DNA from 2 places in the Paenibacillus sp. JJ1722 genome. Region 1 is predicted to be linked to the other one. Evidence: riboswitches for the same ligand, from Rfam matches in the RefSeq annotation. Region 1 holds a riboswitch; the other holds the start of a gene.

What was found. A riboswitch is a leader RNA that binds a small molecule or an ion and turns the genes downstream of it on or off. The one in region 1 is predicted to bind FMN.
Region 2: it holds a riboswitch for FMN, as region 1 does, so the genes downstream of both, ACM1ND_RS06705 (DMT family transporter) here and ribE (riboflavin synthase) in region 1, are expected to answer to the same signal.

What each region holds. Positions count from the first base shown of each region.
Region 1 is NZ_CP182500.1:3,628,764-3,632,185, reverse strand. Features, by position in the region: gene ACM1ND_RS16210 (thiamine pyrophosphate-dependent enzyme) at 1-804, shown strand, start outside; gene ACM1ND_RS16205 (IDEAL domain-containing protein) at 1,024-1,491, shown strand; FMN riboswitch at 1,560-1,733, shown strand; gene ribE (riboflavin synthase) at 2,065-2,730, shown strand; gene ribB (3,4-dihydroxy-2-butanone-4-phosphate synthase) at 2,791-3,422, shown strand, end outside.
Region 2 is NZ_CP182500.1:1,519,505-1,522,926, forward strand. Features, by position in the region: gene ACM1ND_RS06700 (methyl-accepting chemotaxis protein) at 1-595, opposite strand, end outside; gene ACM1ND_RS06705 (DMT family transporter) at 836-1,783, opposite strand; FMN riboswitch at 1,956-2,100, opposite strand; gene ACM1ND_RS06710 (ABC transporter permease) at 2,222-2,917, opposite strand; gene ACM1ND_RS06715 (ABC transporter ATP-binding protein) at 2,910-3,422, opposite strand, start outside.

The sequences.
Region 1 (3,422 bases):
GGCTGCGTATATGTGACGACGACAGGGTATCCATATACATCACACAAACAACCGATGATCCACAATCTTTTTCAAAACGGGGCTGCTACACTTTCGGGAGCGCTGGAAGCTTATATGGAAATGAAGCGCCGCAATGAAATTGAGATGTCGGACGATCCGACCTTTATCATGATCAGTGGTGACGGTGGGATGGATATTGGTATGGGTTCTGCGATTGGTGCGGCTCTGCGTAATCATAAGCTGATCATGTTGGAATATGATAACGAAGGGTACATGAATACAGGTTCACAGCAATCGTACTCCACTCCGCTCGGTCACATGACCAGTACGTCGGGTGTAGGGAAAATGCAAAAAGGAAAGCAAGGGCATCACAAGGATACCGTGCAAATCATGGCTGCTTGTAACATTCCGTATGCTTTTACAGCAGCTGAAAGTCATCCGCAGGATATGCTGCGTAAAGCAGCCAAAGCTCAATGGTATGCGAACAACGTGGGTACGGCCTATGGTAAGATCCTGTGCGCCTGCCCGCTGAATTGGAAATCCGAAGACAGACTGGGCACCAGCATTGTGGGCGCCGCAGTCGAGTCCTGTTTCTTTCCTTTGTACGAAATAGAGCAAGGCAGTACGACGATTACGTATAATCCGGAAGACAAGGGAAAACGGATTCCAGCTGCAGAATGGTTGAAATTAATGGGTAAAACGAAGCATCTTCTCAAGGAAGAGGCTACGCTGGCTACCTTTGAGCAGGAGATTGAGCGTCGCTGGACTACCCTGAAAAAGAAACATGAAATTTCAGAGCTATAATTCTGTTTTTTGCATAATCATCGATTAGCATTGTTAGCCGCTGTTACTGTAGTGGTTCGATCAAGATTCTTTGCGCTTATTGCGCAAAGAATCTTTTTTGTCGTTTATGGGTTCAAGCATAAAAAAACAGGTAATGATTTCCGATATAGGAGTGGAGGCCTATAAGAGGCACGTTAAAAAGTTTTCTTCTGAATTTTAAGATGCAATGAGGTGCAGGTAATGATTAAGCTGAATACAGTTGAAATAATCGAAATTATAAAGAAGCAGATCCCTAAGGTTATGAACATCAAGCCAGTAGAACTAAAGTTTACGGACGATTTTGGACGGGCCTCGCTGGCAGCGACAGAACACAAATTCACACTGACGAACCAGCATTATTCTGCCAAGGTGATGGATTGCGTGTTAGAAACACAAGTACGCCCCATTTTAATGTGTGAAATTATTTATTTTCTGAAATGCGAGTTTATTGACGGACATGTTGATGTGCGACTGGATTATGAGGCATGTTCTGAGGAAGGGCGGGGACCTGTTGCTTCAGCCGTAATTACCTTTGATCATGCAACAGAGTTGGGAGTCGAGGAGCTGGCCGATCTGATTGACTTGGCGCTTCATATGAATGATAAAACCTGGTTTGAAGAACTCTCCAGCCAATATGTCAAAACCAAAGCAGGCGCTTCTATTAGATAACTTGCTTTTTTTAGAAGTCGGTGCTAATATACGTAACAAGTTTAATGTTAATTCAATTAAATAAGAGCAAGATCCTTCGGGGCGGGGCGAAATTCCCCACCGGCGGTGATGACATGTTTGTGGATCGTTTTTGTGAGAAACAGCATGGCTTAGTCCGTGACCCGGATGCTGAATGATCGGCAGAAGGTGGACCTGGTGCAAATCCGGGACCGACAGTATAGTCTGGATGGGAGAAGGATACGAAGCGCATGTGCATGACGTGACATGTGCCGATTTTTAGCATACCCAATTGTGCGTACGGCTTATTTCGTTGTAGGACAGCATCGGGCGATAGCTTGCTTAAGCTTTCTTTTTGATGGGTGTTCTGAGCGTATTTGGTTGTATCCTCAGTCATGCTTTCTATTGGCAAACCTATGATTTCATGTCGTCTTAAGATGCATATGAACTGCGCTTGTATACTACAAATGTGACTCTCATCACCCCCATGACGGATTGAATCCGAACTGGGGGTTTTTTGCGCTTATAGCTGATGAATTAGGGATAAACTGAAATGTAGTGGAAAGGAGTGAAGGCATGTTTACCGGATTAGTTGAGGAAGTGGGTCGCATTCAAACTATTTCCAAAAGCGGTGAAGCGATGGTGCTGGGGATTTCGGGTTCCGTAGTGTTGGGCGATTTGAAAATAGGAGACAGTGTCTCGGTGAATGGCGTTTGCCTGACCGCGATACGGATTGGTTCGAAAGACTTTAAGGTTGATGTGATGCCGGAAACCTTTCGCAGCACTAATCTGAAAGAGTTGAGATCCGACAGCCGAGTCAATCTGGAGCGAGCAATGGCGGCGAGTGGAAGGTTCGGAGGACACATCGTGCAAGGACATGTGGACGGGACGGGAACGATTCGCGGGGTGACATCAGACCAGAATGCAGTTGTGTTCGAAGTTGAGCCTAAAAATCAAACATTATTTAAATATATTCTACTCAAAGGGTCAATCACAATTGATGGTATCAGCCTCACAGTCGCACAGCGTACGGGAGATACCTTTGCCGTATCCATTATTCCCCACACTTTATCCGAAACGGCCTTACAAGCCAAACGTGAGGGGGATACCGTCAATATCGAATGTGATATTTTGGGCAAATATGTAGAACAGCTTTTAAATTACAGAGGTGCAGCGGAGGCGGAGAGAGTAGAAAAAGCTCCTCTCAGTTTGGACTATTTGGCGAAACACGGCTTTGCCTGATATTGAATGGTAAGCCTGTTTAGGACCATTCGTGGCACAAGACATAAGGAGGAAAGTGTTATGGATAGAGGTAGCCAAACAAGTGCAATGGCAAACGTCATGGAGCATGGCGAGTTGGAACATGACGAAGAGATTCGTTTGGATTCCATCGAAGAAGCGTTGGAGGATTTAAAAAACGGTAAAGTCGTTATTGTAGTGGATGATGAACAGCGCGAAAATGAAGGCGATTTTATCGCTTTGGCTGAAAAAGCGTCGCCTGAGGTCATTAATTTCATGATTACAGAAGGTCGTGGGTTGGTCTGTGTGCCAATCACACGACAAAGAGCCGAAGCTTTGGAATTGCATCCTATGGTAGAGCAAAATACAGATTTCCACGGTACTGCCTTTACGGTATCGGTAGATCATATGGAGACAACAACGGGTATTTCAGCGGCCGAGCGCTCCTTGACTGTACGCGCCTTGGCAGACGAAGCAGTCACAGGAAGTGATTTCCGCAAGCCTGGTCACATGTTCCCGCTGATTGCTCGCGATGGTGGTGTCTTGCAGCGTGCTGGTCACACTGAAGCGGCTGTTGATCTGGCCCGACTCAGTGGCTTCAAGCCTGCTGGGGTCATTTGCGAAATTATAAAGGAAGATGGCTCAATGGCCCGCCTGCCTGATCTGGCAGTGGTCGCCAAGCGACATCAATTGAA
Region 2 (3,422 bases), 2.1 Mb from region 1:
GCAGACTTTCACCCATTTTGTCCAGATTCAAAGCCAATGAAACAGCTCCTTCACCGTCCTCCAGCGTTCCCGATATATTAACGACTAAATTCCCTGTCGTGACGCTGGCAACTGGAACACCGACGAATACCTTGCCCTTTTCCAGCATTGCATTTTTGTACCATTTTCTCTCCCGGGGGTCATAATCGTCCTCCTGTTTTTTCGGCGAACGTATGTATTGCCCTTTCGCATTGCCGAGAAGCGCGGCATCTAGCTCGGGATGAGCCTTGACGATGACATCCAACTTTTTCTGAAGGGCCTCTTGGTTGGTACCAATGGAATCAGATTTGATTTCAGTGGTAAGCACGTCCAGATCTTTCATAATGGGCGCTACATACTGATTGACATTGCTTCGGATCAGATACAGATTCGTATATACGGAACCGCCCATTTGCTGACTGAGTTGTGTCGTAGCCCCCTGATAGGAAAAGTACCCGATAAGTACGCTCGGAATCAATAACACAGCCAAAAAAGATATTATTAATCTTGTCCTCATTAAATAAAACTGCTTGAGAAACCTGTTCCACCACGGAACTGTTTGTTTTGTTTTAGTCATAGTTATTGCTCCTCTGTGTCTGATGATCACTACATTGTTTTATTCGACAGAAACCGACGAATTTTATAGATGTAATCTTTGAGAAACGAGGAATAATTGCATGTTTTAGACACTTTTTTCGGAAAATAGGTCTAAAGAACTATGATTTATATGAATACGAATACATAAAAAGCCAAATCAGAGATGCAAAAGCATCTTCACGATTTGGCTTGGGTGAGTCATGAAAGGGACATTGAACTGTTAATTTTTTTGCTGACGTGAAATCATAAAGAGCGTAATCCAGATGAGCATAAAACCAGTCAATTGCGCTACAGTGACAATTTGCTGAAATGCGATCCAGTTAATCACGACACCAACCATGGGGAAGCTTAATTCTGCCATCGTAGCATAAGACGCTTTGGTCGTACTTAAGCCTTTGTAATACAACAATAAGCTAAGAAGACCCGGAAGCAATGCCTGCAATAGCAGATTGATAATCACAGCTGCGCCCGCCCATGTACCGGCAGGCATATTCCATGGCGCATGCTCTACGGAGGTGAGGACAATCAGCAGAGGGAGCGCGACCATGAAGCGGAGGGAGGTTACCGTTTCATATTTCATTGAACGAAGCAAGTAACTTCCCATGACTGTCGAACCGCCCCACAGAACTGCTGCACCGAGTGCAAGTAGACTACCGACCTGGACAAAATCACGAACATGTCCGAAGGGGAGCGACCAACCGAAGGTCAGAAGATACGTCCCGAACAGAGCGACGACAATTAATAATCCAAAATGACGCGGCAACATTTCCTTCAAAATAATACGAGCTAGAATAATAGCGACCAAGGGTTGAAGCTTCTGGAGTAAGAGTACAGCATTCAAATCACCATTGCTGAGTGCCATGGTGAAAATTACGCTGGCCAGAGCCGAGCCACCCCACGAGACGAACAAAATAGCGAAAACTTGACGAAGCCGTACCGCTTTGAGCTCCTCACGATGCTTCCACAACATCGGTGTCAGAGCGAGGAAAAGCAGCACATGCTCCATTAGTACAATTTGTGTTGAAGTAAATGACTTTAACAAAATAATACGAAACAGCGGGTCTGCGCCCCACAAGGCTGCTCCAATTGCGACCAGCCAAAAACCACTTTTCATGTGGGAGCTACGATCAAAACCTTTGGATGTTAGTACAGTAGAAGATTGACTCATACTCAATTAGCTCCTTGCGAATACAGGACCGGTGGCACAAAAACCCCCGTCCATGGCGAAAGGCCATGCAAGACGGGGGTTGATCAAATAAACTTGCCGCTTTATGCAAGTTAAATGAAGTTACTGCAAAACCAATAACGCAGTATTCATCCACTTCGCGGCATGTTGATATTTCGATCTTCTTCCATCCGGACTTTACCGTCGGCTTTGGCATCTCACCAAATCAGTCCGTATCCTGTTGCCAGATACAGAGTCGCGGGCTTAGCTCCATGAGCCATACCGCCGGTTGGGAATCTCACCCTACCCCGAAGATCCTTATTCCGTTTTTAATTTCTCCTATAGGATATACCTGTTTTAGAATGAAGTCCAGTGAAAAATGTGTGTATATCGAACAATGATTTTCATCTGTTTTTTGAAAGCGCTCTACGAAATTACATATTACGAGGTAATATCCTTATACTCAATACGTCGAATCGCCGCATAAGCCACAAGCATTCCCAGTATAGAGAAGCCGATTTGCACGGGGGCTATGGAGCTAAGTGTAGCGCCGTTATTATTGGAGAAAAGCAATGCTACAATCAGGATTGAGGTCACAATGGTGGTGGGTACAGAGTATCTTCGCATCCCCATATACAGCGGAACCAGTCCCATAAAGCTGGCAGCAACGGCATTGATTAACGTCCGTGCTGATTGTTGCCCCAGTATGGAAAGAGTAAGGTTATCCGGTACAATCAAAACAAACTGGTTGAGCAGATGAATAGCAGCCGTAATGATTATTTCCGAAATAATAATGGACAAGAACGTGAACAGTAATACGACCAAGAGTTTGGCGATCATCAGCTTTTGACGATGAATCGGATACATGAACAAGATCGTAATCGATTTGGACTTAAATTCCCCGACGATAAAGCGGCATAGGAGAACGGAAGCAAACACAATAAATGTAGCTCTTACAAAATTATCTATTAGATCCAATAGTTGAGTGTACTGTGTGAATTCAGGTATTCCTTCACTTTGACTTTCCAGCGCAATAACACAGAGCAGCCCAAGAATGCATGCATTGGCGATCAGTGCTGAACGGATATAACCCGTCAGATGAAATTTTTTCAGCTCCAACTGCATCAATTTAAGCATGGAGATCACCTCCGTTTAACAGGCGAAAAAAGTAGTCTTCCAGCGTGCTGCTTTTCTGATGAATGGAATCCACCTCTATATCATTTAAGATGAGCGTCTTCGTAATTTGTTTCTGCGGTACATTTGTATCGTAAATACGTATACTCTGTTCATTTATCACCTTTATATTATTCAGGCTCAAATGATGGGAGAGGACGTAGGCCGCCTTCTTACAATCGTTGGTCGTAAATTCGATGTATTCCGTATTGGTTTCCCGCACCTGCTCCATCGATACTTCCTCAATCAGTCGTCCGTGATTAATCACGCCTACCGTATCCGCAATCTGCTCTATTTCCGCTAAAATATGACTGGACACGAGCAGGGTCATCCCATATTCCTTGCATAGCATGTGGAATAGTTGGCGGATTTCCTTGATTCCCACTGGGTCCAGACCATTAATGGGTTCATCCAAAATGAGTAACTCTGGCTTAGTCGCAATAGCGCGCGCAATCCCGAGACGTTGTTT